One region of the Sphingomonas paeninsulae genome, then DNA from elsewhere that is predicted to be linked to it. Evidence: predicted binding sites of a transcription regulator. Region 1 holds the regulator's gene; each other region holds the start of a gene.

What was found. The regulator LexA, encoded in region 1, represses DNA repair genes until DNA is damaged. The targets are predictions, from matches to a motif close to GTTCCNCNCTTGTTCT.
Region 2: the regulator LexA is predicted to act here: its motif matches at 6,718-6,733, upstream of D3Y57_RS12780 (ribonucleoside-diphosphate reductase subunit alpha).
Region 3: the regulator LexA is predicted to act here: its motif matches at 8,340-8,355, upstream of uvrA (excinuclease ABC subunit UvrA).

The regions. Positions count from the first base shown of each region.
Region 1 covers NZ_CP032829.1:2,686,834-2,697,279, forward strand. Annotated here, with positions in the region: gene D3Y57_RS18635 (citrate synthase) at 1-620, opposite strand, end outside; gene gltX (glutamate--tRNA ligase) at 641-2,077, opposite strand; partial or broken gene D3Y57_RS18645 (ComEC/Rec2 family competence protein) at 2,341-4,289, shown strand; gene lexA (transcriptional repressor LexA) at 4,390-5,052, opposite strand; gene D3Y57_RS18655 (molybdopterin molybdotransferase MoeA) at 5,114-6,292, opposite strand; gene moaC (cyclic pyranopterin monophosphate synthase MoaC) at 6,289-6,756, opposite strand; gene trpC (indole-3-glycerol phosphate synthase TrpC) at 6,753-7,541, opposite strand; partial or broken gene trpD (anthranilate phosphoribosyltransferase) at 7,538-8,520, opposite strand; gene D3Y57_RS18675 (anthranilate synthase component II) at 8,511-9,113, opposite strand; gene D3Y57_RS18680 (anthranilate synthase component I family protein) at 9,151-10,446, opposite strand, start outside.
Region 2 covers NZ_CP032829.1:1,477,229-1,487,674, reverse strand. Annotated here, with positions in the region: gene D3Y57_RS12800 (Rne/Rng family ribonuclease) at 1-2,280, opposite strand, end outside; gene D3Y57_RS12795 (N-acetylmuramoyl-L-alanine amidase family protein) at 2,671-3,591, shown strand; gene D3Y57_RS12790 (MBL fold metallo-hydrolase) at 3,588-4,763, opposite strand; gene D3Y57_RS12785 (fumarate hydratase) at 4,870-6,393, opposite strand; gene D3Y57_RS12780 (ribonucleoside-diphosphate reductase subunit alpha) at 6,786-8,654, shown strand; gene D3Y57_RS12775 (DUF2171 domain-containing protein) at 8,692-8,934, opposite strand; gene D3Y57_RS12770 (ribonucleotide-diphosphate reductase subunit beta) at 9,040-10,113, shown strand; gene D3Y57_RS12765 (KTSC domain-containing protein) at 10,152-10,349, shown strand; gene D3Y57_RS12760 (HpcH/HpaI aldolase/citrate lyase family protein) at 10,396-10,446, shown strand, end outside.
Region 3 covers NZ_CP032829.1:1,465,620-1,476,065, forward strand. Annotated here, with positions in the region: gene D3Y57_RS12715 (TonB-dependent receptor family protein) at 1-872, shown strand, start outside; gene D3Y57_RS12720 (PepSY-associated TM helix domain-containing protein) at 875-2,164, shown strand; gene D3Y57_RS12725 (BrnA antitoxin family protein) at 2,443-2,772, shown strand; gene D3Y57_RS12730 (BrnA antitoxin family protein) at 2,997-3,149, shown strand; gene D3Y57_RS12735 (nuclease-related domain-containing protein) at 3,169-5,325, opposite strand; gene uvrA (excinuclease ABC subunit UvrA) at 5,402-8,329, opposite strand; gene rpoZ (DNA-directed RNA polymerase subunit omega) at 8,481-8,825, opposite strand; gene D3Y57_RS12750 (phospholipase D-like domain-containing protein) at 8,924-9,667, shown strand; gene D3Y57_RS21385 (phospholipase D-like domain-containing protein) at 9,664-10,065, shown strand; gene D3Y57_RS12755 (class I SAM-dependent methyltransferase) at 10,066-10,446, opposite strand, start outside.

The DNA of each region.
Region 1 (10,446 bases):
GCCGGATTCCCAAAGGCCATACGCAAAAAGTTGCCCGTATAGGACAGGTTATTCTGCGGATAGACGAACGGGCGACCAACTGAATACTGATACGCCATCGCGGCGATCGTTGGCATCTTGGCGATCAAGCGATGGGACGCGATCATGCGCTGCGTAGGGTCGGTGATCTCGGTCGAATCGTGATAGAATGCGCTCAGTGCGCCGACTGCACCGCACATGATAGCCATCGGATGTGCATCGCGACGAAAACCACGGAAAAACATTGCCATCTGCTCGTGGAGCATGGTGTGGCGCGTGATCGTGTTGGTGAAGTGATCCAGCGTGGACTTGTCGGGCAGTTCACCGTTTAGCAGGAGGTAACTGACCTCCATGAAACTCGACTTTTCAGCGAGCTGGCCGATTGGGTAGCCACGGTGGAGGAGGACACCCTCATCACCGTCAATATAGGTGATCGCGGAGTCGCATGAGGCGGTCGATGTGAAGCCAGGATCGTAAGTGAATGCCCCGGTCTGCGCATAAAGTTTGCGGATGTCGATGACGTCTGGGCCAACAGTTCCCGACAGGACTTTATAGTCGAAATCCTTGCCTTCGAAATTCAGCTTCGCTGGTGCATCCGCCATGGTCGAACTCCTTTATAGATTTATGATGCGCCCGATGCGCTGTCTGTCAGGCAATCGTCAAGACGCCCCAGCGACTCCTCACGGCCGAGAAGCACCAGCACGTCGAATATTCCAGGCGAGGTCGTACGACCCGTCAGCGCCGCCCGCAGGGGTTGCGCTACTTTGCCAAGTCCAAGTCCGGCATCCTCCGCGAACCTTTTTACCGCATCTTCCAGTGCCGCTGCGGTCCATTCCGAACTGTCTGCCAGTACAACGCGGACATTCCCGAGCAGTACCAACCCCTCGGGTGATAGCAGTGCAGAGGCTCCGGCGTCGAGACCCAGCGGACGGCTTTCGAACAGGAAAAGAGCACCGTCTGCCAGAGCTAGCGTCGATTTCGCACGAACCTTCAATGAAGCCATCGCTGTGGTCAGGATTGCCTGTTGGTCCGTATCCAGATCTCGACCGAGTTTCGTTGCGATCAGCGGCGCAGCAATTGCAGTGAGACGTGGATCATCGGCTTCACGGAGATAATGACCGTTGATATTTTCAAGCTTTTTAAGATCGAATCGCGAGGGCGATCGCCCGACGCCGTCGATGTCGAACAGCGCGATTGCCTCTTGTCGACTGATCATCTCGTTGTCGCCGCTGCCCCATCCAAGACGGAGGAGATAGTTCGAAAGCGCTTCCGGCAAGATTCCGAGTTCGTCGCGATAGACTTCGACGCCCAGAGCACCGTGGCGCTTCGACAGTTTCGCACCGTCAGCTCCGTGGATGAGTGGGACGTGTGCATAGACAGGCTCGTCCCAGCCCATTGCGCGAATCAGGACGAGTTGGCGGAACGCGTTGTTTAGATGGTCGTCGCCGCGAATGACGTGGGTGATGCCCATGTCGTTATCGTCGACAACGACGCTGAGCATATAGGTTGGGGTGCCGTCCGAACGGAGCAGAACGAAATCGTCGAGTTCAGCGTTTTGTACCGTGACCGGACCCTGAACGCGGTCCTTTATCGTCACTTCGCCCGTCTGGGGCGCGCGAAGGCGAACCACGTAAGGCAAATCCGGAGCATCGGTGCGATCGCGCCAACGGCCATCGTAGCGAAGAGGTTGTTTGGCGGCGCGCTGAGCGGCGCGCATTTCCTCCAACTCTTCCGTCGTAGCGTAGCAGCGGTACGCGTGCCCGGTTGCGAGCAATGTGTTGGCGACTTCTGCGTGGCGGGCGGCTCGGGCAAATTGGAAAACGGCGTCACCGTCCCAGTCGAGGCCTAGCCACTTCATCCCGTCGAGGATCGCATCGATCGCGCCCTGGGTAGAGCGGGCGCGATCGGTATCCTCGATTCGCAGCAGGAAGGTGCCGCCGAAGTGGCGGGCGTAGAGCCAGTTGAACAAAGCAGTGCGCGCACCGCCGATGTGCAAATATCCCGTCGGCGACGGTGCGAAGCGGGTTACGACAGGCTTGGTTGGTATGCTTGCGCTCACGCGACTTAATCTCCAGTCAGGGCGCAATGGATGCGGTATTCGACAGCGCCCCTAGCACGCTGCCCGAAACGCGCCAATCGGGGCTTTTAACGCGCCTGAATAGAAAAATCGAAACTGCGCTCGACTATCAGCGCGACCAATTGCCGCTTTGGCTGCCTATCATGCTCGGCTGCGGGATTGCGGCGTGGTTCCTGTTGCCCGGCCGAAGCGACTGGGTTGCGTGGATTGTCGGGATGATCGCGATTGCCGGAGGTGGGCTTTTGATGCCCAAGTACGGCAGGCTGAAGGCCGCAATGATCATCGCGCCGCTGACCTGCGCGCTGGGCTGTGGAATCGCATGGGTGCGGAGTGAAGCAGTTGCCGCGCCGGTGATGTCGCGACTGGCGATTGAGGCATTCAGTGCGCGGGTCGAGAGGATCGATATCCAGCTAACCAAAGATCGCGTGAGGCTGACGCTGTTGCCAATCGATGCTCCGACTTTGCCTCTCCGCGTGCGGATCAATGTCGATTCGGCGGACGCTCCGTCGAATCTAGCGATTGGTGACCGGATTCGAATGAAGGCGCGTTTGCTGGGGCCTCAGAATGCGAGTGTGCCGGGCGGTTACGATTTTTCGCGTGCGGCGTGGTTCATGGGGTTGGGGGCGACGGGAAAATCGCTTGGGCCGGTGGTGCGTGAGGGAAGTGAAGCACCGAATGCGCCGGGTATTCGGGATCGGTTATCGGCGCATATCAAGACGCAAGTGGAGGGGAGTGCTGGCGGTATTGCCGCTGCTTTTGCGACGGGGGACCGGGGAGGGATTGCGACTTCGGATGAGGATGCGATGCGGGCGAGCGGGCTGACGCATTTGCTCTCGATCAGTGGGCTGCATGTTACGGCTGTCGTAGCAGCTACGATGTTGATTACATTGCGGTTAATGGCGTTGAGCAGTCGGCTTGCCCTGCGATTGCCGCTGATTGTCGTGGCAGCGGGCGCGGGAGCTTCGGCGGGGATCGCTTACACGCTGCTGACGGGTGCGGAGATTCCGACGATTCGGTCGTGCGTCGCGGCGGTGCTGATCGTGATCGGTGGAGCAATGGGGCGACAGGCGTTCACGCTGAGGCTCGTAGCGGGGGCGCGCTTGTCGTGCTTCTGGTCTGGCCAGAATCGCTGATTGGTCCCAGTTTTCAGCTCAGTTTTGCGGCAATTACCTCGCTTGTGGCGCTGCATGAATGGGGACCGGTCCAGCGACTGCTCGCCAGTCGTGAAGAGAGCATTTTTGCCAAATTTGGACGCGGCGTGCTGTCGCTCCTGATGACGGGACTGGCGGTAGAAGTCGCGCTGGCCCCCATCGCTCTTTTCCATTTTCACCGACAGGGGCTTTACGGGGCGCTCGCCAACATCGTCGCGATCCCGTTGACGACGTTCGTCACAATGCCGTTCGAGGCGCTGGCGATCGTGTTCGATACGATGGGGCTGGGCGCACCTTTCTGGTGGTTGACGGGGCTATCGCTGGACCTTTTGCTGGGCATTGCGCGCCATGTCGCGGCATGGCCGGGCGCGCAGGCGGCATTGGCGAGTGTTCCGACAGGGGCGTTTGCAATCACGCTTGGCGGGGCATTGTGGGTCATTTTATGGCGTGGAAATGTGCGCATTTGGGGTTTTGGGCCGATTTTGGTCGGAATTGCCTGGATTCTGGCAACACCGTCACCCGATCTGATCGTTACCGGGGATGGCAAACACATGGCCGTCAGGGGCGATAATGGTGATCTTGCGACGTTGCGGACGCGAGCCGGGGACTATGTGCGATCGACGCTGGCAGAACGCGCCGGCGACCTTGGCGAGTTGGGGGATCTGGACACTCTGGAAGGGGCCAGTTGTTCGGACGATCTGTGTCGGGTGACACTGATGCGGGATGGGCGGGCGTGGCGGATTCTGGCGACGAGGAGCCGTTTCATTCTGCCGATCAAGGCGTTTGTGGCGGAGTGCGCAGCAGCGGATATCGTGATTAGTGACCGACGATTGCCCCGGACGTGTAAGCCGCGCTGGCTGAAGGCGGATCGGCCTCTGCTTGAGAAAACCGGAGGGCTGGCAATCAACTTTGGCTCTCAGGCGGTCGATACCGTCTCAGGAAACGATGACGATCATCCGTGGGTGGTTGCGCGGCGGGTCGGATTGGCAACGAGGTTCGAAGGTAAGTTTCCAAGGACGTTCAAAAGAAGTCCGCTTCCCTGAGTTTGTCGACGCGCCGTTCTTTCTGTGTCGTGAAATAGGCAGGGCAACCCTTCGACAGGCTCAGGGAAGCGGGGGCAGACGCGCTTCTAATAACGCGTCTTTAATACCGACGCAGCAAACCGGCGAGCCGGCCTTGCACGCGGACCTGATTGGCGGCGTAGATCTGAGCTTCGTACAGCGCATTAGCAGGGTCGAGGCGGATGCGTGGTCCGTCGTGGTGATAATATTTCAGGGTGGCTTCGCTATCGTCGATCAGGGCCACGACGATTTCGCCATCGCGGGCCGTCTCTGTCTTTCGAATGAGAGCGTAATCGCCGTCGAGTATGCCTGCCTCAACCATCGAATCACCGGAGACTTCCAAAGCGAAATGTTCGCCGGGGCCGAGCAGGGCAGCAGGAACTGGAAGCGTCGATTGCCCCTCCAGCGCTTCGATCGGCATACCGGCAGCGATGCGACCATGCATTGGCAGTTCGATTACGTCGTTCGCTGCTGCTGGCAGGATGATCGGGCTGGTCGATGGTAACGGCACGCGGAGTTTCTGTTCGCCGCGTTCGGGCATACGCATGACTTCGAGAGCGCGGGCGCGATTGGGGAGGCGGCGGATAAATTGACGTTCTTCAAGAGCACTTATCAGGCGGTGAACGCCCGATTTCGATTTAAGGTCGAGCGCGTCCTTCATTTCCTCGAACGACGGTGACACTCCGGTTTCGGCAAGCCGATCGTTGATGAAGCAAATCAGCTCATGCTGTTTACGAGTGAGCACCGGCAACCTCCTTGTTCCGTAAGAACGAACTAGGAACGTGTAGGAAACATTACAGGTCGCGTCAAGCGAGCAGGATGGCCTCGACCAGCGCTCCGGATTCGAGTGCAGGGGAGCCAGCGGCGCGGATAACGAGGGCGTCGGCACCGGATAATGGCAGCAACATTCCGCTGTCGCCGGGGAAGGTTGGAACGAGCGCGCCACCCTCCCAATGTGTCCGCACGAAATCGGTGCGAGGACCGACTGCGGGGAGCGGTTCGCCCATACGGACGCCGATGCGCGGTGGCAGCGGCGTGGACGCGCCGGACAGGTGTGCGATCAACGGGCGCAGGAACAGGATAGCGGTGACGAGCGCGGACACCGGGTTGCCGGGCAGGCCGAGAACGACGGTATCGCCGAGGCGACCTGCCATCAGAGGTTTGCCGGGGCGCATGGCGACTTTCCAGAAGTCGAGCGTTGCCCCCGCCGCATTCAGGGCGGGACGGACAAGATCATGATCGCCGACCGATGCGCCGCCAGTGCTGACCACGATGTCGCAGGTTTTGGAGGCGTTGAAGGCAGCGGTGAGGGCGGTCAGATCGTCTTCGATAATGCCGAGATCAACGACATCGACGGGCAGATTACGCATCAGAGCGGCGAGCATCGGTGCGTTGGAGGATGGCAGGCGATCGGTTCCGGTGTCCGTTCCGGGGGGCACGAGTTCGCTGCCGGTCGAGATGATTGCCACGCGTAGGCGGCGGCGGGCCGCGATGGTGCCGTGACCACCCATGACCGCGAGGGCGATGCGGGCGGGGGTGAGGAGTTGACCGGGTTCGATCAGGGTCGCGCCCGTGGTGAAGTCTGAGCCTGATTTTCGGACGTGTTCGCCAAGGGTTTCCGGGCCATCGTTGGTCAGCGTAATCAGGTCGCCATCGCGGACGATATTTTCTTGTATGACAATCGTGTCGCTGCCTTCGGGAAGTGCAGCGCCGGTGAAGATGCGTATGGTTTCGCCGGGGCCGACTTGTCCTGCGAAGGGTATTCCGGCTGCGGATTCACCGACAACGCGCCACGGGCCAGCAGCGTCTTCGTACCGGATTGCGTAGCCATCCATTGCCGAAAGGTCGTGGGCGGGCTGGGTACGTTTTGCTACGACGGCGGCCGCGGTCCAGCGACCGACGGCTTCGAGCAGAGGCACTCCTTCCATCGAGACAGGGGCGTGGAGCGCGAGGATACGCGCCTGGGCTTCTTCGACGTCGATCATGCCTGATAATCCCCGGATCGGCCGCCCGATTTTTCCAGCAGGCGGATGTCGCCGATTCGCATGGCGCGATCCATGGCCTTTGCCATGTCGTAAAGGGTCAGGAGCGCGACCGAAACGGCGGTCAGGGCCTCCATTTCGACGCCTGTAGGGCCTGTGGTGGTGACGTTTGCGGTGGCGCGAATTCCGGTTGGTTCGAACGCGAAATCGACGGTTACGGAGGACAAAGCGAGCGGGTGGCAAAGCGGGATGAGGTCGCTGGTGCGTTTGGCCGCCATGATGCCGGCTATGCGCGCGACGGCGATCACGTCACCCTTTTTGGTGATGCCGTCCTTGATCGCGGTCAGGGCATCAGACGATATGGAGATGCGGCCTTCGGCGGCGGCTTTACGCGCGGTATTCGGTTTGCCTGAGATGTCGACCATGCGGGCCGCCCCTGTCTCGTCGATATGGGTAAGAATGGTCATGCTCCGGTCAATAGCGCGCGGGTGGCCGATTCGAGGTCGGGCTGGCGCATCAGGGATTCGCCGACGAGAAAGGCGCGAACGCCGTGGTCGGACATTGCCGTCAGGTCGGCGTGGTTGGTGAGGCCGCTTTCGGCGACGAAGGTTACATCTTTGGGCGCTTTGCCGACGAGTTCGTATGTGCGGGCGAAATCGACGCTGAAGTCGCGGAGGTCGCGGTTATTGACGCCGATCAGCCGCGATTTCAGGCGGAGGGCGCGGTCGAGTTCGGCGTCGTCATGGACTTCGACAAGCACGTCCATGCCGCGTTCGATGGCAGCGGCTTCGAGTTCGGCCATCATCGTGTCATCGAGCGCAGCGACGATGATGAGGATTGCGTCGGCACCGATGCTGCGCGCTTCGGCTATCTGCCACGGATCGACCATGAAATCCTTGCGGAGAACAGGCAGATCACAAGCGGCGCGGGCGGCGACAAGATAGTCCTCGTGACCCTGAAAATAAGGGGCGTCCGTGAGAATGGAGAGGCAAGCGGCACCCCCGGATTGATACGCTTTCGCGTGGGCGGGCGGATCGAAATCGGCACGGATCAGCCCTTTTGAGGGACTGGCTTTCTTGATCTCTGCGATGAGGGCAAAGCCGGTTTTTGCGTGCGCGTCGAGAGCGGCTTTGAACCCGCGTGGGGCGGTCTGGGAGGCGGCTGCGCGGTCGATGTCGTTTACGGAGAGCACAGCTTTGCGGCGCGCGACTTCGGTGCGGGTGGAGGCGCAGATTTCGGTAAGCTTGTTCATTTGTAGGCGATCCAGCAGTCGAGCAGCGTGTTGGCAAGTCCCCGATCGAGGGTTTCGGCGGCTTCTTCTATGCCCTCTCGCCAGTCGGAGACGTGGCCTGCGACAATCAGCGCGGCGGCTGCGTTGAACAGCACGGCGTCGCGGTAAGCTCCGGTTTCGCCGAGGAGCATCCGGCGGAGCGCAGCGGCGTTGAACGATGCGTCGCCGCCGAGCAGGGCTTCGGACGGGTGACGCGGGAGGCCGATGTCTTCGGGAGCGATGCGGGTGGCGGGCTGGCGGAGGCGAATGATGGTGCTTGGTTGAGAGACTGACAGTTCGTCGAGCGGTTCATCTCCCGCGACCAGCATGGCGTCTTCGGTGTTGAGCAAGATGAGCAATTCGGCAAATACCGGAAGGAAATCGGGGCGCGCGACACCGATGAGCTGACGCGTGACGCCCGCGGGGTTCGCGGCGGGGCCGGTCAGGTTGAATACGGTGCGGCGACCGATTGCTTTGCGAATCGGGGCGAGGCGAGCGAGCGCGGGGTGATGTTTCTGCGCGAACAGGAAGCAGATGCCGAGGTCTGCGAGCGTGGCTTCGGCGGTTTCGGACGCGCGGTCGAGGTTTAAGCCGAGGGCTTCGAGTGTGTCAGCGGCTCCGGCCTTTGAAGAGGCGGCGCGGTTGCCGTGTTTGGCAACGGGCACGCCGCACGCTGCCACGACGATGGCGACGGCGGTGGAGACGTTAAGGCTGTGGCTGCCGTCACCGCCGGTTCCGCAGACGTCGATGGCTCCGACGGGGCGGCAATCGGGATCATCCGCGCGCGCATGGCGGCGGCGGCGGCGGCGATTTCAATGGCGGTTTCGTCGCGGTCGGACATGACCGACAGGAAGCGGGCGGTGTCGGCGTCTTCGGTTCGGGCGTCGAGGATGGCGTCGAAGGCGTGGGCTGCTTCGTCGGCGGTCAACGGGACCGACGTATCGGGGAGTTTCACGCTAATGCTTTCAATCTGGCTCCGGGTTTTACGGTCATTCCGGCGATTGTCATGAAATTGGCGAGAAGGCGGTGGCCGTGTTCGGTGGCGATGCTCTCTGGATGGAACTGGACGCCGTGGATGGGGAGCGTTGTGTGACGCAGACCCATGACGCAGCCGTCGGGGGCGGTCGCGTTGGCGATGAGGCAAGCAGGCACGTCCTCGACCACGAGCGAATGATAGCGAGTGGCGATGAAGGGACTGGGCAAGCCAGCGAATACGCCGGTGCCGTCGTGGCCGATGTCGGACGTTTTACCGTGCATCAGGCCGCCGCGCACGACTTTGCCACCGAAATGATGGCCGATTGCCTGATGACCGAGGCAGACGCCCAGAAGGGGGCGACCCGCTTCGGCAACGGCGGCAACCAGATCGAGGGATATTCCGGCTTCCTTTGGAGTGCAGGGACCGGGGGAAATGAGGAAGGCTTCGGCACCGCTGGACATCGCTTGCCCCACCGAGATCGCGTCGTTGCGCACGACTTCGACTTCGGCACCCAGTTCCATCAGATAGTGGACGAGGTTCCAGGTGAAGCTGTCGTAATTGTCGATGACGAGGATCATGCGGTTGGCCTTAGGCGGCGTTGCCGGGTTTTGCCAGCTATTGGCCGAACCCGGCCTCATTCGACCGGGTGACGGCTTCGCGGGCGGCGGCGATCAGGGCTCCGGCCTTGGCTTCACACTCACGCTGTTCGGAGGCGGGGTCGCTGTCGGCAACGATTCCGGCACCGGCCTGAACATGCATGACGCCGTCTTTTACGACGGCGGTGCGCAGGACGATGCAACTGTCCATCGAACCGTCGGGGCTGAAATAACCGACTCCGCCAGCATAAGCTCCGCGAGTTTCGGGTTCGAGTTCGGCGATGACCTGACACGCGCGGACTTTGGGTGCACCGCTGACCGTGCCTGCGGGGAAACCGGCAAACAGGGCGTCGAGCGCATCTTTGCCGGGGGCGAGCTGGCCGACGACGTTGGAGACGATGTGCATGACATGGCTGTAATATTCGACGGTGTAGCTGTCCGTGACGGTGACACTGCCTGACGTCGTGACGCGACCGACGTCGTTGCGGCCGAGGTCGAGGAGCATGAGGTGTTCGGCGCGTTCCTTTGGATCGGCGAGCAGGGACGCGCGGTTTTCGGAGTCTTCGGCCGCAGTTTTGCCGCGTGGGCGGGTTCCGGCGATGGGCCGAATCGTGACTTCACCATCGCGTGCGCGGACGAGGATTTCGGGGCTGGAACCGGTCAGCGCAAAGCCGGGCAGGTCGAGGTGATAGAGGAATGGCGACGGGTTGATACGGCGCAGCGCGCGATACAGGTCGAACGCGGGCAGGGCGAAGGGAAGCGTGAAGCGCTGGGCCAACACCACCTGAAAGATGTCACCTGCAGCGATGTAGTTTTTGGCGCTGGCGACCATTTCGCCGTAGCGGCCGGGGGCGAGGACTGGCGATGGATCGGGCAGGTCCGTGACGTTCGTTGGCGCGACCTGTGGCAAAGGCTGAGCCAGGCGCGCAGAGGCGGCGTCTATGCGATCAAGGGCCAGGGCGACCTGCTTTTCAGGATCGCCACCCGGCCACACCGGCGCGACCATGAACAGGCGGTCGGCGAGGCGGTCGAAGACAAGGATCAGGGTTGGCCGCACGAACATCATATCGGGGAGGTTCAGCGGGTTGGCAGGTGGGCGCGGCAGATCTTCGACCAGACCGACCGTTTCATAGCCGAAATACCCGACAAGGCAGGCGAGCACGCCGGGCAAGCCGTCCGGCACGTCGATGCGGCACGATGCCACCAGCGAACGCAGGGCAGGGAGTGTCGATTCGGTCAGCGGCGCAAACGCCTCGCGGTCGGTTAGCCACTGATTGTTGATCTCGGCTGCCGCTCCATGCGCGCGGAAAACGAG
Region 2 (10,446 bases), 1.2 Mb from region 1:
GATCGTCGCTTCCGCTTCCGCAAGGATCGGCTCGACAACCGGCTCGGCGTTCGATGCGTAAGCAACGCCACCGTCAGTGGCTTCTGCACCCTCGACAGCTTCCGAACCTTCAGCCTGACCATTTTCACCGCCACGACCGCGACCGCGACGACGGCCGCCACGACGTCCACGACGGCTACGACGCTCTTCACCCTCGGCCGTGGTTTCACCGGCGACCGCGACATCATCGCCTTCTTCGCCATTGGAACCAGCGTCGCGGGGCGCAACAGCTTCGCGTTCGATCGGTTCGCCATTTTCGTCGAGTTCCGGCTCTGACTGTTCGCCAGTCGTGCCCTCTTCGCCATCGCGGCGCGTGCGCCGTCCACGACGACGACGACGACGACGGGGTTCGCCATCACCTTCACCCTCGGCATTGCGCGGACGTTCCGAACGCTCGCCGCGATCTCCACGGGGCGCTTCCTCGACTTCTTCCTCTTCTTCCTCTTCCTCGAGCAGGTCGAGTTCGGGGTCTTCCTCGTAAACCGGCATTTCGAAATGCGGCGGATGTGCAGGCGGCGGACCACTTGCTTCCACCGTCATCCGTGCGCCTTCGACTTCGCCGTCGGGCAGGACTTCGATGTGCACGCCAAAGCGTTCTTCGATTTCGCTGATTTCGAAACGCTTGCGGTTAAGGACGTAGAACGCGGCCTCTGTGCTGGCGCGCAGGGTAAAGATCGTTGCACGACCCTTGCCTGCTTCTTCCTCAAGCATCCGAAGTGCCGACAGACCCGCCGACGACGCGGTGCGGACCAACCCGGTGCCTTCGCAATGCGGGCACTGGCGCGTCGATGCTTCGAGAACGCCAGTGCGCAAACGCTGGCGGCTCATCTCCATCAGGCCGAAGGAAGAAATCCGCCCAACCTGAATACGGGCGCGGTCATCGGACAGCGCCATCTTCATGGCTTTTTCGACCTTACGGACGTTGGAGTTGTTCTCCATGTCAATGAAATCGATCACGACCAGCCCGGCCATGTCGCGCAGGCGCAACTGACGGGCGATCTCGTGCGCGGCTTCAAGGTTGGTGCCGACCGCAGTCGCCTCAATCCCATGTTCGCGCGTCGAACGACCAGAGTTAATGTCGATCGAAACCAGAGCTTCCGTCGGGTTGATGACCAGATAGCCACCCGATTTCAACTGGACGACCGGCTGATACATTGCCGAAAGCTGTTCCTCGACATGGTTGCGCTGGAACAGCGGCACCGCGTCGGCATAGGGCTTCACCCGCCGCGCATGAGTCGGCATCAACAGCTTCATGAAATCGCGGGCGTGACGGAATCCCTCCTCACCCTCGACGATCACTTCCTCGATATCCTTGTTATAGATATCGCGGATCGCGCGCTTGATAAGGTCGCTGTCCTGATAGACGAGCGCGGGCGCTGCCGATTTCAAAGTCTCTTCGCGAATACCGTCCCACAAGCGGGCGAGATAATCGAAATCGCGACGAATCTCGATCTTGGTGCGCTGAAGGCCTGCTGTGCGAACGATGCAGCCCATCGACTTTGGCAAATCGAGTTCGCTCATGATCGTCTTCAGTCGCTTGCGATCGGCGACGTTCGAAATTTTCCGGCTGATCCCGCCGCCATGCGACGTGTTGGGCATCAGCACGCAATAACGACCGGCAAGCGACAGATATGTCGTCAGCGCCGCGCCCTTGTTACCGCGCTCTTCCTTCACGACCTGAACCAACAGCACCTGGCGGCGCCGGATCACGTCCTGAATCTTGTAGCGACGACGCAAATTCATGCGCTTCTGGCGAAGATTCTCCGCTGCGTTTTCGTCGACGCCACGACCGCTCTGCGATGCAGGGCGCGGGGCAACTTCGCCGTCCTCGTCATCGTGATGCTCATCGTCATGATGCCCATGATCGCCATCGTCATGCTCACCATGCTCGCCATCGGCATAATCATCGTCGTCATCATGACCGCCACGCAGGCGCTCTTCTTCGGCGGCGTGTTCGGCTTCTTCGGCGAGCAGAGCTTCGCGGTCTTCCTTCGGGATCTGGTAATAGTCCGGATGGATTTCGCTGAACGCCATGAAACCGTGGCGATTGCCGCCATATTCAATGAAGGCCGCCTGCAGCGATGGTTCGACGCGGGTTACCTTGGCGAGGTAGATATTGCCCTTGAGCTGCTTGTGTTCGGCGGATTCGAAATCGAACTCTTCGATCCGGTTGTTACCTTTGACGACCGCGACACGGGTTTCTTCCCGGTGGCGCGCATCGATTAGCATACGCATTGTCATTTAAGTGTCTCCGGGACGGTAACGAAGATGCGAACCCGCGCACCTCGCCCGTCCGGCTGGATGGAATGGAAATTGCCTCTGCTCGCTTTGCATGCCGGGCGACGTGCGCCGGGTTCACGATCCGGCAAGCCGCTGCGCTTTGGAAAGCCGTGCGGTCATGCGGAAAACCATGCATCATGCGAGCTTCAACCTGAGTGACCGGGCCGAGAGAATCGGCTGCGCGGTCTGTAAAAACAGTTCGGACGGGTTCCCCCGAACCGTTGTGCCACAAGTGGTAGCAGTCATGTCATACGGGAGCAAGTCGCGGCCGTTCGCCTGAAATATCCGACTCGCAACGGTAAAATCATGAAACGCTGGACCCGGCAGGGGTAGACACGGCATGGATGGTTAATGCCCACGGCGATCATCATATCGGCCATGCTCGGTCTTTTGTCGCCACCCGGAATTACGGGGAACGGCGGTGACGCGGTGCTGACCGATGCTTTACAGGTAGAACGTCCGACTCTGGCTGCCGGGACAGCGCGAAGCTCACGACCGCCCCACAGTCGCTACAGCCTCAACATTTTGCTCGATCCGCCGGAACCGGGCCTGCCCCGTCCGGTCGTGGCGGGCCGGGCCGATCGGCCACTCGTCGTGATCGACGCGGGGCACGGCGGGCATGATCCGGGCGCGGTTTCATCGACCGATGGTACGCGTGAGAAGGACATCACTCTATCTGTTGCCCGCGCAATACGGGACGAGCTGGTGCGCGGCGGGCGCGTCCGGGTCGCGCTGACTCGCGACGACGACCGTTTTCTGGTGTTGCAGGAACGCGCCCAGATTGCGCGCGAGCTAAAGGCCGACCTGTTCATTTCAGTTCACGCCGATAGTGCACCGATGACCGGGGCAACGGGGGCGACGATCTATACGCTGTCCGAAGTGGCGTCTGACGCGACCGCAGGGCGTCTGGCAGCGCGCGAGAATAAGGCCGACATCATCAACGGCGTTAATTTATCGGGTCAGGGTTCGGACGTGTCGTCGATCCTCATCGACCTCGCCCAGCGAGAAACGATGAACGCATCGTCGCGATTTGCCGATGTGTTGCGTCGAGAGGCGACCGGGTCAGTGCCGTTCCGGGGTGAATTTCACCGGATGGCTGGTTTTGCGGTTTTAAAAGCCCCCGACACGCCCGCCATTTTGTTCGAGGTCGGCTATGTCACCAATCCGGTCGACGTTGCCCGGCTGGTGTCGCCAGAGGGAAAGGCAGCAATTGCGCTGGCCGTCCGGCGCGCGGTCGATATCCAGTTCGCGCGAAGGACGGCCGCCCGTTAACGCAAGGCACGGACTTGCGGCGTGTCCAGACAGTGAATGACCTGATCGCGGGTAACCGGCGCGGCCATCGCCGGTTCGGGCAACATCGACGCTACTTCGGTCGCAACACCGGGAGCGACCGCGGTAAACGCTCGCCCCCCACCAATATCGGTACGGCATTTCATCACCGCATCAAGCAGTTTCGGCGGCGTATCACGCGCTTCGTAGCTCAGGCGGAACGTCCCCCAATGAATCGCAATCGCCCGCGATGCACCAAGCCTCTGGAACACTTCGGCTGCATCGATCGGTCCGATATGGCTGGCGATGCTCATCTGGCCGGGAAGGAACCGGAACGCGCCGATCGGCAGCAGCGCCAGCCGGATCGGGCCATAAGCGCGCGCCTCTGCAGGCCATTTTCCATCGCCAAAGCCTGTGTCGCCCGCAAAGAACAGATTGCCGCCGGGCAATGTCACGACAAAACTGGACCATAGCGCGCGGTTGCGGTCGGCCATGAAACGCGTGCCCCAATGGTGATTTCGCGTGACGATAACGTCGATGCCCGGACGCACATTGACGCGCCCGCCCCAGTCGCGCGCGACCGACTTCACGCCCGCCATCACCTTGTCGTTACCGAGGCTTGTTATGATGAGTGGCTTATCGCGACCCCATAATTGTCTGAGCATGGGCAGGCTCATATGATCATAATGGTCGTGACTGATTAGCACGACGTCGATTTTCGGCAGATCGACAAAGCGCACGCCCGGTTCGGTGACACGCCTTGGCCCGAAACCATAGGGGCCAGAGGTGTTGGCCCAGATCGGGTCGGTCAGGATATTCAGCCCCTGCGTCTGAATCAGCACGGTGGCGTGTCCGATCCACGTCACGACCATGCGCTGTCCATCGACGCGGGCGGCAGGCTTGCTTGGCGTGACCGCCACATGGGTCGGCCAGAGCGGCCGACCGTCATCTTGCAGGAAATAGCGCACGAAGAAATTTGTGCGGCTGCCCCCGGTGGGCGGTGCCGCCGTGTCCTCACCATCGGGATTGAAAAAGCGTGCCGTGTCGAAGTGGGGCGATGCCGGCCCCTCATAATAGATCCGGTCGAGGAAGCGCGGAACAACGATGATCGCGCAACACAGGGCGACTACTGCCCACAACAGTACGCTTCCGAAAACCCTGATCGCGCGCTGCATGGTTGACCCCTGATTTCCGTTGCGAGGATGCTGTTTCCACCCTCAACCATCAGCCGAAATGATATCAATCGCTTCCCTTGGGCCTGTCGAAGGGAAGCGGCTAGGGTTAAACGCTCTCCAGCAGCAATCGCTCCTCGGCGATCTTCTTTTGCCAAACGAGCGGCGCGGTCTGGTGGACGCTTTCCCCGGTCGCATCGACAGCGACCGTCACCGGCATATCCTCAACCGTGAACTCATAGATCGCCTCCATGCCCAGATCGGCGAATCCAACAACCGTCGACGCCTTGATCGCCCGCGCCACCAGATATGCAGCACCGCCGACCGCCATCAGATAGGCGGCCTTATGCTTCTTGATCGCCGCAATGCCGGTGGGGCCGCGCTCAGCTTTGCCGACCATCGCGATTAGTCCGGTTTCGGCGAGCATCATCTCGGTGAACTTGTCCATCCGCGTGGCAGTCGTCGGCCCCGCAGGCCCAACCACTTCGCCCTCGATCGGATCGACCGGCCCGACATAATAGATCACGCGCCCGGCAAAGCTGACCGGCAAAGACTCGCCCTTCGCCAGCATATCCTGAATGCGTTTGTGGGCTGCGTCGCGCCCGGTCAGCATTTTGCCGTTCAGCAACAGGCGATCACCCGGCAACCAGCTCGCGACTTCCTCACGGGTCAGCGTGTCCAGATTGACGCGCTTGGCCGCCTTGTCCGGCGTCCAGTTCACATCGGGCCACTCGCTTAACTTCGGTGGCTCCAGAAACGCCGGCCCCGACCCGTCCAGATGGAAATGCGCATGACGCGTGGCCGCACAGTTCGGGATCATCGCAACCGGCTTCGAAGCGGCGTGCGTCGGCCAGCTTTCGATCTTTACATCGAGGATCGTCGCCAGGCCACCAAGCCCCTGCGCCCCAATCCCCAGCGCATTCACCTTGTCGAAAATCTCGATCCGCATCTTTTCAGTGTCGTTCTGCGGTCCGCGCTGTTTCAACTGCGCCATGTCGATATCGCCCATCAGCGACTCTTTCGCCAACAGCATCGCCTTTTCCGCAGTTCCCCCGATCCCGATGCCGAGCATCCCCGGCGGGCACCAGCCAGCGCCCATCTTCGGGATCTGCTCCAGCACCCAGTCGACAATCGAATCGCTCGGGTTCAGCATCGCGAACTTGCTCTTGTTTTCGCTGCCGCCGCCCTTGGCCGCGACGGTCACTTCGACATGGTGGCCGGGGACCATCTCGACGTTCAGGACCGACGGCGTGTTGTCCTTGGTATTCGCGCGAGTGAACGCAGGATCGGCGACGATCGACGCGCGCAGCTTGTTCTCCGGGTACAGATAAGCGCGCCGCACGCCTTCATCGACGACCTCTTGCAACGACCGCGTCGATTCCAGCCGGCACTCCTGCCCCCATTTGATGAAGACCGTGACGATGCCGGTATCCTGACAGATGGGCCGATGCCCCTCTGCACACATCCGGCTGTTCGTCAGGATCTGGGCGATGGCGTCCTTTGCCGCCGGACCCTGCTCCGCTTCGTAAGCGACACCGAGCGCCCGGATATAATCCATCGGGTGAAAATAACTGATATATTGCAGCGCGTCGGCGACGCTTTCGATCAAGTCGGATTCGCGAATTGTGATCATCTGAAAGCCCTTTGGCGAAATACGTCGGGTTTGCGCCCTTTTCGCCCGAATAGCGGCCCCGACGCCTGACGTCCACGCCATCAGGCTAAATCGAAATTGCGACGAACCGAGTGGCAAAAATCGAAATTACAGACTTGCGTATATTCCCAGATGAGGCACTATATAGAGCGGCTTCGGTCGTGTGTGACACCATAGATAGTATCAGGCGTATCGCGTCGTTTCGGCGACCGATGTTCTGTGTCTGTCGAAAAAACGTGCTGATAGGTTGATAAATCTGCCCGTTTGACCCGGTGTTGTGATAGAGGAGGAGGTTCGCCTCCGAGTCGAACGAAAACGGAACAATTTGGGGGTGTGCGATGGATTTTCGAGATGGTGATGGAGCGATGCGGGATATGAATGCCGATCTGATGGAAGCGGTTGTCGCTGCCTCGAAGCCGCGGCCCGAGACCGATTCGCATACGATCATGCCTCAGGCTTATCCGGTCGATGTCGATCATTCGCGCGATGCCCTGCTGACCGACTTCGGCAAGGAAACGCTGACCGATCGCTATCTGCTGCCGGGTGAATCCTATCAGGATCTGTTCGTGCGCGTGGCCTCTGCCTATGCCGACGATGCCGCCCATGCCCAGCGCCTCTACGACTATATCTCGAAATTGTGGTTCATGCCTTCGACGCCAGTGCTGTCGAACGGCGGCACCGGGCGCGGCCTGCCGATCTCCTGCTATCTGAACTCGGTTCCCGACAGCCTCGAAGGGATCGTCGAAACCTGGAACGAAAACGTCTGGCTCGCATCGCGCGGCGGCGGCATCGGCACTTACTGGGGCAACGTCCGTGGCATCGGCGAACCCGTTGGCCTCAACGGCAAGACCAGCGGCATCATCCCGTTCGTCCGCGTCATGGATTCGCTGACCCTCGCAATCTCACAGGGATCGCTGCGTCGCGGTTCGGCCGCCTGCTATCTCGACGTTTCACATCCAGAGATCGAGGAGTTCCTCGAAATCCGCAAAGCATCGGGCGATTTCAACCGCAAGGCGCTGAATCTGCATCACGGCGTGTTGCTGACCGATGCCTTTATGGAAGCAGTCCGCAGCGGTTCGGAATGGAACCTGCTTTCGCCCAAGGACGGCAGCGTTCGCGCGACCGTCGATGCGCGCAGCCTGTTCCAAAAGCTCGTCGAAACCCGTCTTGCCACTGGTGAACCCTATATCGTGTTCGCCGACACAGTGAATCGCGCCATGCCGCGCCACCATCGTGAACTTGGCCTGAAGGTCAGCACGTCGAACCTTTGCTCCGAAATTACTTTGCCCACGGGTCGCGACCATCTGGGTAATGATCGCACGGCGGTGTGTTGCCTGTCTTCGCTCAATCTCGAAACCTGGGATGAGTGGAAGGACGATCGCGTTTTCATCGAGGACGTCATGCGTTTCCTCGACAACGTCCTTACCGACTATATCGACCGCGCGCCGCCTGAAATGGCCCGCGCCAAATACTCCGCCGGGCGTGAGCGTTCGGTCGGTTTGGGCGTGATGGGCTTCCACAGCTTTCTACAGGCGCGCAACCTCGCTTTCGAAGGCGCGATGGCGAAGTCGTGGAACCTCAAAATCTTCCGCCACATCAGCACCGCCGCCAACGAGGCGTCGATGCTGCTCGCGACAGAGCGTGGCCCCTGCCCCGATGCCGCCGATCGCGGCGTGATGGAACGGTTCAGTTGCAAAATGGCAATCGCGCCGACCGCGTCGATCAGCATCATCTGCGGCGGCACCAGCGCGTGCATCGAACCGATCCCGGCCAACATCTATACGCACAAGACGCTGTCGGGCAGCTTCTCGATCCGCAATCCGTATCTGGAAAAGCTACTGTCGGAAAAATCGAAGAACAGCGACGCGGTGTGGAACTCGATCCTCGAACAGGGCGGTTCGGTCCAGCATCTCGATTTCCTGAGCCAGGACGAGAAGGACACCTACAAGACCAGCTTTGAAATCGACCAGCGCTGGCTGCTCGAACTCGCCGCCGATCGCACGCCCTATATCGATCAGGCTCAGTCGCTGAACCTGTTCATCCCCGCCGATGTGGAAAAATGGGATCTGCTCATGCTCCACTTCCGCGCGTGGGAACTGGGCGTGAAGTCACTCTATTACTTGCGCTCGAAATCGATCCAGCGCGCCGGTTTTGCTGGCGGCGTAGAGGCGGACAACACCGCACTCGCGCCGATCATCCAACTGGCGGAGAAGGATTACGACGAATGTCTCGCGTGTCAGTGACCCGAGAGGCCGTAACACGCGAGGCCATCGGTCTGGCTTACGCTTCTTCTTCGAACGTCACGGCGACGTCGGCATTTGCGCTCAACCGCACCTTGCCGCCTTCGACGCCAGCGACCAGTCCGCCGGAGATATAATGATGATGACCTTCATGGCCGCCCTGTCCGCTGTCCTTCTTGGTCAGCTTTATACGGTCGCCCTGAACGTGATCCACCGTGCCGACATGAACGCCATCGGCACCAATGACTTCGGCGTGTTCTTTAACCTGCGAAAGATCGGCCATCGTTTTTTCCTTTGGTTGGTTTCGACATCACAACGCCTGACTGGTCATTCGGTCCCTCGACGCCTGACCCCCGCCCAATTTTTTATCTTGCAGAAGGCATAGATCATGTCCCTCACCGAAGTCCGCAATCAGTATAAGCCCTTCGAATACCCCTGGGCCTATGAGTTCTGGAAACGCCAGCAGCAGATCCACTGGATGCCAGAGGAAGTGCCACTCGGAGAGGACTGCCGCGACTGGGCGCAGAAACTGACCGACCATGAGCGCAATCTTCTGACCCAGATTTTCCGCTTTTTCACGCAGGCCGATATCGAGGTGCAGGATTGCTACCACGAGAAATACAGCCGCGTGTTCAAACCGGTCGAGATCAAGATGATGCTCGCCGCATTTTCGAACATGGAAACGGTCCACATCGCCGCTTACTCACATCTCCTCGACACCATCGGGATGCCTGAGAGCGAGTACGGCATGTTCCTTCAATATAAGGAAATGAAGGACAAGCACGACTATCTGGCGACCTTCGGTGTCGATACGGACGAGGATATCGCCCGCACGCTTGCCATGTTCGGTGGCTTTACAGAGGGGCTGCAACTGTTCGCATCCTTCGCGATGCTGATGAACTTCCCGCGCTTCAACAAGATGAAGGGCATGGGTCAGATCGTAAGCTGGAGCATCCGCGACGAAAGCCTCCATTGCGAGGGCATCATTCAGTTGTTCCACGCGTTTTGTGCCGAACGCGGTTGCCTGACCAAATCGGTCCGCGACGATATCATGGACGCCTGCCAAAAGACCGTCCGCCTCGAAGACGCGTTCATCGACCTCGCCTTCGAACAGGGTCCGGTCCCCGGCATGAGCCCGAAGGAAATCAAGAAATACATCCGCTTCATCGCCGACTGGCGACTGGGGCAGCTCGGATTCAAACCGATCTACATGATCGAGGAACACCCCCTGCCGTGGCTCGCCCCACTGCTCAACGGTGTCGAACACGCCAACTTCTTCGAAACCCGCGCGACCGAATATTCAAAGGGCGCAACACGCGGTAACTGGGGTGAAGTCTGGGACAGCTTCGACCGCCGCAAGGGCGCACAGGCCGCAGGCGAAGCGGCAAGCGAAGCAGCGGCAAACGAAGATGTCGGCGCGAAGGTGATGGATATGTTCGGGCAGAGTGTGGCGGCGGAATAGGTGATTCTTCGCCTCATTGAAGTTATGGGAGTTGATAGATGCAATATCTGACCTCATCCGCCATTCGCGCGGTCGATTACAATGAAGCGATGCTCACCTTGACTGTTTGGTTTACCGAAAGCGGCGGACCGTATGCCTATTACAATGTCCCGAAATCAGAATACCGGGGCCTACTCGCAGCGAATTCCTCTGGTGCGTATTTCAATTCGCACATTCGCGCTCAATACGCTGCCTAAGATCGCCTAAGATGGGCACTCAAACATCGCACGCTTTCGGAATCACATGAAAACCCCCGATCAACCTCGCCGCAGCGCCCTCTATCTGCCCGCCTCC
Region 3 (10,446 bases), 1.2 Mb from region 1:
ATGTCGCCCCCGAAGCCGCAGTTTTCTGGCAAGCGACACAGGTCGTCCGCTTCCACGCGCGGGTCGGCTCCGGCTATGGCATCCCGCAATCGGGAAATCTGTTCATCACGGCATCAGGTGTCGCGGGAAATAATACCAGCTTGAAACAACAGAAAAATATCGGCGTCGATGTCGGCGCGGAAGTGACCCTGGGTAACAATCTCAAGGCAGAGATTACCGGCTATTACGAGTGGTTCCGCAACGAATTCGTTAGTCAATCGGCAGGGATAAATTTGCTCGCCTATACGTCTAACGTTCCGCGCTCGGTGCATCGTGGCGTGGAGCTTGGGCTGAACTGGAAGCCGTTACCGGCGCTGCTTCCGGGTGCAAAGATCGAGGCGAGCTACAGTTACAACGACCAATATTACACTGACTTCTCTGAGCGGCTGACCAATGGCCAGACCTCGGTCGTGTTCGACCGTGGGGGCAATGCCATTCCCGGCGTTATCCCGACATTCGTAAACGGTCGCGTCGGTTATGACCAACCGAGTGGCAAACTGCGCGGGCTGGGCGGCTTTGTTGAAGCCACTTACCGCGACAAATATTTCATCGACAATGGCAATCTTCTGGCGGTTCCGGCCTACACATTGTTCAACCTGAACGTGCATTACGACCCGCCAAAGGGTGCCGGCTGGTGGTCGCGCTTCAGCTTTTACGCATCGGTGCAAAACCTGTTCGATAAAACCTATGTCGGCTCCGCCTCCATCGTCGCGAACAGCCTGAATGCGAGCACCGGCCAGCAAAGCCCGGCAGCGGTATTAAGCGACACCACCGGATCGATTTACGCGGGAGTGCCGCGCACCGCCTATGTCGGCATGAGGGCACGGTTTTGAATATGCGTTGCTGGCCAACCTACGACACCATCTGGCGCTGGCATTTCTATGCCGGGCTGTTCTGTATCCCGTTCGTCCTGTGGCTCTCGCTGACGGGTTCGATCTACGCATTTCGCCCACAGATCGAGCGGTTCATCGATCGGCCCTATGCGCATCTGAACGTTATCCATCCGGCTACCGCAGCGGCACAGGCAGAGGCGGCGGTGCGAGAGGTGCCGGGGTCGGAGTTGCTGCGTTACGAATTGCCCCTCACGCCCGATCAGGCGGCGCAGGTCATCGTCGGCAAGGGCGGCACCGAAACCCGCGTTTACGTCCACCCTCAGACGCTGCAGATCCTGAAGACCGTCGTCGAGGATGACCGTCTGATGCGGACCATATTCCGGCTGCACGGCGAACTTCTGATCGGCAATACGGGGTCGTATATTGTCGAACTCGCTGCGTCGTGGACGATTGTGATGATTGTGTCCGGCTTGTTTTTGTGGTGGCCGCGCGGAGGAGGTTTGGGTGGGATCGTTTATCCGCGCCTTCGATCCGGAGGCCGTAGGTTCTGGCGCGATATTCACGGTGTCACTGGTTTTTGGGTGTCGTTCTTTGCGTTGTTTCTGTTGCTGTCGGGCCTGCCTTGGGCGGTCAGTTGGGGCGGCTATTTCAAGGCGGTCAGGACCGTGGTCGAGGGCGGGTCGGTCAAGCAGGACTGGTCCACCGGAACGCCGGTGAGCGAGCACGCCGGACATGGCGGGATGGCGATGGCGCACCCGGTAATTTCCTATGCCGCGCTGGACCGGATGGTTGCGACTGTTGGCCCGTTGGCACTGGCACCGCCGGTGCTGATTTCTCCACCAGCGGGAGCGGGGCAGCCTTGGGCGGCGAAGTCGGATGCGGCCGATCGACCGTTGCGAATTGACCTGACTTTGGACCCTGAGACCGGAGCCATTTTGTCTCGGAAAGACTTTGCCCAGCGTCGTTTGATCGACCGGATTATGGGTTATGGGATCGCGGTTCACGAGGGGCAGTTGTTTGGAATTGCCAATCAGTTGGTGAATGTTGCGACGGCGGGGGGATTGATTTTGTTGTCGGTCAGCAGTGTGATTTTGTGGTGGCGGAGGCGGCCTGAAAATACTCTTGGCGCACCGCCTGCCAGAGGGCGGAAGGGGTTGGCGATGGGATTTTTTGGAGTGTTGTTGGCCCTCGGGATTTTGTTGCCGTTGTTTGGGATTTCGATGCTGGTGGTGGTTGGGATGGAGCGGCTGGTGCTGCGGCGGATTCCGGGGTTAGGCGGTGGTTGGGAGTGACCAATATTTAGGGCAATCGAGAGGCCACGCGATTGGGGTTCTTGTGGCACGGTTATGGTGGGGGCGAGGGGCGGAGTTGCGCTTAATGGACCCTATTTGGTGTGTTTTCGGGGTGGAATAGGCGCGTTTTGTCCTGATTGATGGCGTTTTGTGGCTTAGCGAGCGATTTTTGGGGGTCGTTTCATTGGACGTGGCGCGAGGTGGGGGTGTGCGAAGCCTGATCCGGTGTGGGCAGAAGAGGACAGAGCGGCCTTTATGAATGTGGTCCGACGGGTTGGATGCCATCTGGGGGACAAGCGATCACAAAGGGCCGCGGCGTTACGGAGGTTGGATGGACCGATCCCGACGACGCGCCCGAACTGACCGACGCGTGGTCGACGGCGCCGAGATCCGTGTCGGGGGCAAGGTCATCCGGCCCGCGACGGGTGTTCTGGCAAAGGACGGCGTCCGCCTTGGCCGCCCGCCCGCCCGAACTTAGCTGGCGCGGCGTGGCGAAAGAGCAAGTCACCCTGCGCCTCGACCCCGATGTGATTGAGCGGTTTCGTGCCGATGGGCCGGGATGGCAGGGGCGGATCAATGGGGTGCTGCGGAAGGCGATGGGGCTTTAGTGGGGTGGCTTCCAAGCACCGCGCGCGCGCACGATCACGGTGGAATCGGTAATCCTTATCGAGGGTAAAGGCTCCATATTCGGTGCGTTTTCGGGGGTGAACAGGCGGATCTTGCGCTGATCGAAGTCATTTCGCAGCAGATCGAGCGATATTCGGCGGGCAACTTCATTGCACTTGGGGCGGAGTTAGGGGTTTGGGGCGGGAATCTAGACCGGGGCAAAGGACTGCCCTCATCGTGGCCACCGCCCGCACGCGGCGCGGCGAAAGAACAAGCCACCCGGCGCCTCGACCCCTATGTGATCGAGCGGTTTCGCGCCGATGGTCCGGGATGGCAGGGGCGGATCATTGGGATGCTGCGGAAGGTGATGGATCATTGAGTGGATGAAAAGAAGACAGTTAATTTAAACAACATTTCTTAAACTTTTTACCACTTCCGCAAGGGCATAGGTCATTTCTACCAATTTTGACGTGCTTTGCGCGGCCACCTACAAACTCAGCGTTGCTTGTTTTGCTCATTTCTCGCGTTAGCCGATCATACTTTTCGTCCGGTTGCCACGGATCATCAAGCTTCAACCCAAACTTTGGCATTCCATCGTCAAATCGAACCGCTAGGCCAAACCAACTATCCGCCTTCAATATGTATTTTCTTAGTCGGCAATGCCCTCTCAGTCGGTCTGCTGCTTCAGCGTTAGGCAACTTACTGCAATGCACAGTTATGCCAGTCTTCCCATCGTTGAACCCCATAGAAATATCATGGAGTTTACTGTCCATTCTGGCCGTCTTTGCTATTTGATCGATACCGTTGGTGAGATCTTTTAAGGTATCTTCCCCTAAAGTAAGCAGGGCGAAGCCCAAATCGACCAGCGCCGGTTGTGGTGCCGACTCAATAGATCTGATAATGCGGCCAATAGTCAAATTTTGGAATTTAGTTAAAATTCCGGGCGGTGTTGCGACCCCTTCGATTCCTTCACGGCGGACCATCATCGCAACATCTATATCAACACCGAAATCATCGGTAATCATGACCATATTCATATCGTCATCAAACCACAGATTCTTTTTGGGGTGGTATCCTAGTATCGTTATCTCATTAACGGATGAAACCTTTTCTAGGTAGTTTGCTCGCTGGTCGATGTAGCTTAGAAACCGCAGCGGTGTAGATAACATTTCTGTAGCTACATCGATAAAAAACACATCGCATACTAATGGTGGCTGAATAACATCGGATTGTTCAAATTTTAAAAACTGGCGACTTTGGAAAGACAGTGCTGGATAATGCTCAGACAACACCGTGCAAATGTAAATTTTCTTAAATTTTCCAAACTTTACATTTTGATGATCACCTATTTCAAAAACCGATTGGCTGTCGTCCAACCCCTTAGCGCATTTCAGGCCCTGATCATAAGCATCTTGTACAGCTTTTTTAAAATCGGACTGTAACAGGATGTCGTTTCCTCGCCGACTTTCTAAATTAAGCTTTTTCGATTTACACTGAAATATAATTGCGCGATCTGCAAATGTAACCAAAACGTCAATTTCACTTACACGGTCCTTGCCCTGTAGAATATTCACATTAGTGAATACGGACTCAGCTCCGAACACCTTTCTCAGCCTCTCGGCAACCATTTCCTCTGCGAAAAGACCTCTGTGATCTGAAGCGATTGATCTATATTTGGTATCTGCAATCAGCCAGTAAAATGGCGACTCGTATAGCGACTCAACCAAAGCGTAGTGATTGAGTGACATGAAAGAATCGTGTGGTTGAGGTATTAAAGGAAAGGCATTTATAAGATTGAAGTCACCCACACTTGTATAGGCGATGTTAGTTGGGACAGCGTCTAGACTAAAAGCGGAAAGAACAGATCGGACTATATCTTCCGAAATTTCCAATTCACTGACAATCTCACTTACACAAAATGTTAATCCAGGTAAAAATGTCCAAGTATCAATCGCCGATCGCCGAAAACCCTTGAAGTTTTCTTGCATCTTTCGATCTTGGAGGCTGTTAACGGCCTGAATCACTGCTTGCGCCTGCTGGATGCTGAAGCCTCGGTTTTTCGTCAGCCAATCGTTATCTTTTGAGTAACGCGGCCCGGAAAAGTCCCTATACTGGAAGCTATAAGCAGACTCGCCTCCGTAAAATATTGGTTCTCTGAGAACATCGGCGTTGGTGAAAGGACTATTTCCTGCTTCGATATTTTCTAGCGTCATTCGCGCCATGAACGACTTTGAAAAAGCATCATGCAATTCTTGCAGAAGTCGTTCAGTATCGTTTATGAAACCCTGCATTATGTCGGGCGTCGGTAACTTTGTGTCGATCGGACATTTAACCATAAGCCCAATCAACAGCGCGATCTCTGTTCTTAACAATCTGCTCGGCTTGTATGACTTTATCATATCATCGGACGTCATTCCGTCCGGATCATAACTTATGAAATTGTCACGCCAACTGAAGTAAGCAAGAGCATGAACATAACCATCTGAGCGACAAAGCTGTTCTAAATCACTAAAGATTTCGTTCTCTGATCGTGCTTCAATCGACATTTCTGGCATACAATCCCCCAATTACTGCGTGATTGCATGTTTGTCGCGCATTGGACAGCGAGTACTTTGCTCGGTGTGACGCCCCCTACTCCGCCGCCACCTTCTCCTCGCGCCCGATCCCCAGCAGCGGTGCCAGATAATGACCGGTATAACTCCGCGGCTCCTTGGCGACCTTCTCCGGCGTGCCGACGGCGACGATCTCGCCGCCCTTGGTGCCGCCCTCTGGACCGAGGTCGATGACCCAGTCGGCGGTCTTTATGACTTCCAGATTATGTTCGATGACGACGACGGTGTTGCCCTGTTCGACGAGCGCGTGGAGGACTTCCAATAGCTTGCGGACGTCTTCGAAATGCAGGCCGGTGGTCGGTTCGTCGAGGATGTAGAGCGTGCTGCCGGTGGCGCGGCGGCTGAGTTCCTTGGCGAGTTTGACGCGCTGGGCTTCGCCGCCGCTGAGGGTGGTGGCCTGCTGTCCGACCTTCACATAGCCGAGGCCGACTTCGAGCAGCATCGCCATCTTGTCGCGGATGCCGGGGACCGCCTTGAAGAATTCGACCGCGTCCTCGACCGTCATGTCGAGGATGTCGGCGATGCTCTTGCCCTTGAACTTCACCTCGAGCGTTTCGCGATTGTAGCGCGCGCCGTGGCACACGTCGCACGTCACATAGACGTCGGGGAGGAAGTGCATCTCTATCTTTATGAGGCCGTCGCCGGTGCAGGCTTCGCAGCGGCCACCCTTTACGTTGAAGCTGAAACGGCCGGGTTTGTAGCCGCGCGCGAGGCTTTCGGGGAGTTGGGCGAACCAGTCGCGGATCTGGGTGAAGCTGCCGGTATAGGTCGCCGGGTTGCTGCGCGGGGTGCGGCCGATGGGCGACTGGTCGATGTCGATGACCTTGTCGAGATATTGGAGGCCGTCGATCTTTTCATGGTGGCCGGCGAGCATCCGTGCGCCGTTGAGCGCGCGGGCCGACGCGGCGTAGAGCGTGTCGATGGTGAAGCTGGACTTGCCCGAGCCGCTGACCCCGGTGATGCAGGTGAAAGTGCCGAGCGGGATGGACGCGGTGACGTCCTTCAGATTGTTCGCGCGGGCGCCGGTGACGGTGAGCTTCTTGCCGTTGCCCTTGCGCCGTTTTTCGGGGACGGGGACCGAGCGGCGGCCCGAGAGATAGTCGCCGGTCAGGCTGTCGGGGTTGTCGAGGATGTCCTGCAACGTGCCCTGTGCGACGATATGGCCGCCGTGGACGCCCGCGCCCGGACCCATGTCGACGACATGATCGGCGGTGCGGATCGCGTCCTCGTCATGTTCGACAACGATGACGGTATTGCCGAGATCGCGCAGGCGGCGGAGCGTGATGAGGAGGCGGTCATTGTCCTTTTGATGGAGGCCGATCGACGGTTCATCGAGGACGTAGAGGACGCCCGACAGGCCGGAGCCAATCTGGCTGGCGAGACGGATACGCTGAGACTCGCCGCCGCTGAGCGTGCCCGACGTGCGGTCGAGGTTGAGATAGTCGAGGCCGACATTGTCGAGGAAGCCGAGGCGTTCGACAATTTCCTTCAGGATGCGTTCGGCAATGGTGTTTTGCTGGGGTGTCAGATGGTCGGGCATCGCCTTGAAGAAAGCGAGCGCGGGGCCGACGGGGCGACGGGTGGACATGGAGATGTCCTCTCCGGCGATCTTTACCGCGAGAGCTTCGGGGCGGAGGCGGGCACCCTTGCAGACTTCGCAGGGCTGGGCGTTCTGGTACTTGTTCAGCTCCTCTCGCATCCAGGCGGATTCGGTGGAGAGCAGGCGGCGGTCGAGGTTGCCGATGACGCCCTCGAACGGTTTCTTGACCTCATAGGATTTGCGGCCGTCGATGAACTTCAGGACGACGGGTTCGCCGTTGGTTCCGTAGAGGATGGCGGTGACGGCGGCTTCGGGGAGCTGGTTCCAGGGGGTGTCGAGCGCGAAGTCGTAGTGGCGCGCGAGCGAGCCGAGGACCTGCATGTAATAGGGGCTAGGCGGGTTGGATTTCGCCCAAGGCACGACCGCGCCCTGTTTGATGCTGAGGTTTTCGTTGGGGACGACGAGCTGTGGGTCGAAGTGGAGCTTTTCACCAAGGCCGTCGCAGGCGGGACAGGCTCCCTGTGGCGCGTTGAACGAGAACAGGCGGGGCTCGATCTCGGCAATGGTGAAGCCGGAGACGGGGCAGGCGAACTTCTGGCTGAAGGTGATGCGGCCATCGGGTGCGTGTTCGCCGGCGACGAGTTTCTTTTTCTTGTCGGCGTCGGTGGCGGGAGCAGTTTCGGTCGCGGCGTCGGCGGGATCGACATAGGCGAGGCCGTCGGCGAGTTTCAGCGCGGTTTCGAAGCTGTCGGCGAGGCGTGATTCGATGCCTTCGCGGACGACGATGCGATCCACCACGACTTCGATGTCATGTTTGTATTTCTTGTCGAGGACGGGGGCTTCGTCGATCTCGTAATATTGGCCGTCGATGCGGACGCGGGTGAAGCCGACGCGCTGCCATTCGGTGAGTTCCTTGCGATACTCACCCTTGCGACCGCGGACGACGGGGGCGAGCAGGAACAGGCGCGTACCCTCTGGCAGGGCCATGACGCGGTCGACCATCTGGCTGACCTGTTGCGCGCTGATCGGCAGGCCGGTGGCGGGCGAATAGGGGATGCCAACGCGCGCCCACAACAGGCGCATATAGTCGTAGATTTCGGTGACGGTGGCGACGGTCGAGCGCGGGTTGCGGCTGGTCGTCTTCTGTTCGATGCTGATCGCGGGGGACAGGCCCTCTATGTGATCGACATCGGGTTTTTGCATGAGTTCGAGGAACTGGCGTGCGTAGGCGGACAAGCTCTCGACATAGCGGCGCTGACCCTCTGCATAGATGGTGTCGAAGGCGAGGGAGGACTTGCCGCTGCCCGAGAGGCCGGTGATGACGGTCAGGGTCTCGCGCGGGATGTCGAGCGAGATGTCCTTGAGGTTATGCTCGCGCGCGCCGCGAACGCTGATGTGGGTAAGCATGGGGCTGTTTGTTCCAGATTTGTTCGCGTGACGCAAGTCGCACAACGGCAAACGGCCACCATTGCTGGCGGCCGTCGGACGTTTTCCCGATCAGGCCAAGTTCCGGCCCGATATGGGGATGAAAAATAAGGATTAAAGCCCGGATGCAGACTTAACCGTCGTAGTCGGCACCCAGATTCTGGTTGCGCGGTGGTGCGGCGGCGGTGAGGCGAAGGGCCTCTGCCGACTGAGCCAGCGAGCCCATTTCATCAACGGCATCGTCGTCGTCGATCCGAACACGCTGCATGTTGCTGATCGTCGATTCGCGGAGTTCCTCTGGCTGGACCAGCTCATCGGCGATCTCTCGCAAAGCAACGACCGGATTTTTATCACGGTCGCGATCGACAAGCAGTTCGGCACCGCCCGAGATCTGACGTGCGCGCTGTGCAGCGAGCAGAACCAGATCGAACCGGTTGGGAATCTTGTCGACGCAATCTTCAACTGTCACGCGCGCCATGAACGCTTCCTCTTCGAACCATCGGTAAGTGCAAGCGGGCCGCGTAGCAGGCGGGGGGCGGGATTGCAACATTCACGTATTCCGGCCAACGCCTTTGCATGGAGCGGAAACGCAACGTCGCGGGGAACCGGCTGACGGTGATCGAGAGTGGGGCCGAACGGCTGGATGCGCTGATCGGCCTGATCGATGGTGCTACGGTCAGCCTGCGTGTGCTTTATTATATTTATGCAGACGATCGGGCGGGCAAGCGGGTGCATCATGCGCTGCTGTCGGCGGCGGCGCGGGGGGTTCAGACGTCGTTGATCGTCGATGGCTTTGGCAGCGATTCGACCCGGCATGAGGATTTCTTTCAGCCGTTGCGCGATGCGGGCATTTCGGTTTGCGCTTTTTCTCCGCGCTGGGGGCGGCGTTATCTGTTGCGTAATCATCAAAAGCTGGTGCTGGCCGACGAGGCGCGGGCGATCATCGGTGGGTTCAATGTGTCCGATGACTATTTCTCCGACACGGGGGAGACTGCGTGGCGCGACCTTGGCCTGATGGTGGAGGGAGAGGCGGCAAAGCGGCTGAGCGGGTATTATGATGTGCTTCAGAGATGGACGAAAGCGCCGACGTCGAAAATGAAGACGCTGCGGCGGGCGTTGCGGACGTGGAGCAACCCGGATGGGCAAGTGCGCTGGCTGTTGGGTGGGCCGGCGCGGCGTATGTCGCCCTGGGCGAAGGCGGTGCGGACCGACATGCGGGCGGCTGGGCGGGTCGATATGATCGCGGCCTATTTTGCACCGAGTCCGGCGATGCTGAGGCGGATCGACCAGCTTGGTCTGGGGGGGAGGCGCGGATCGTGACCGCGTCGAAAACCGACAATCCAGCAACCATCGGTGCGGCGCGGTTTACCTATGCGGGGCTGCTGCGAAAGGGGGTGCGGATTTTCGAATACACGCCGTCGCGGCTGCACACGAAACTCTATGTGATCGACGATGCGGTCTATATCGGCAGCGCGAATTTCGACGTGCGCAGTCTGTTCCTGAATCTGGAAATCATGCTGCGGATAGAGGACGCCGCGTTCGCCGACGCCATGCGGGCGTACATCGACGGCGAAGTGGGACAGTCAGTCGAACAGAAACTGACCGACTATTCCGGGTGGCGTACGGTCGGCGCACGAATGCGCTATGCCCTGTGTTATTTCGTGGTGGCCGTCGCGGATTATGGCGTGTCGCGAAGGCTCAACTTTGGCGTCGAGTAATTACTCTTTCCACGCCCACCAAAGCTGAGCGGGCGGGACGTTCCAGAATTCCATTGCGTGATCGATATGATCGAACTGACGCGCGATGAAGTTACGGACGGTCGGGTTATACTGATAAACCAGAAACGCCCCACCGACGCGCAGGATGCGCTTGGTTGCAGCGGCAATCGCATCGCCAACGCCGGGAGGCAAAGTCGAAAACGGCAGGCCCGAGGCAATGTAATCGGCGTGTTCGAACCCGGCATCGGTCACATAGCGTTCGACATCGGTCGCCGATCCGCAAATCGCGCGGAAGCGCGGGTCGTGGATGGTTTCCTTCAGATAAGCGACGAAATCGGGATTGGTGTCGATGACAAGCAACATCCCGTCAGGTGCCAGTTT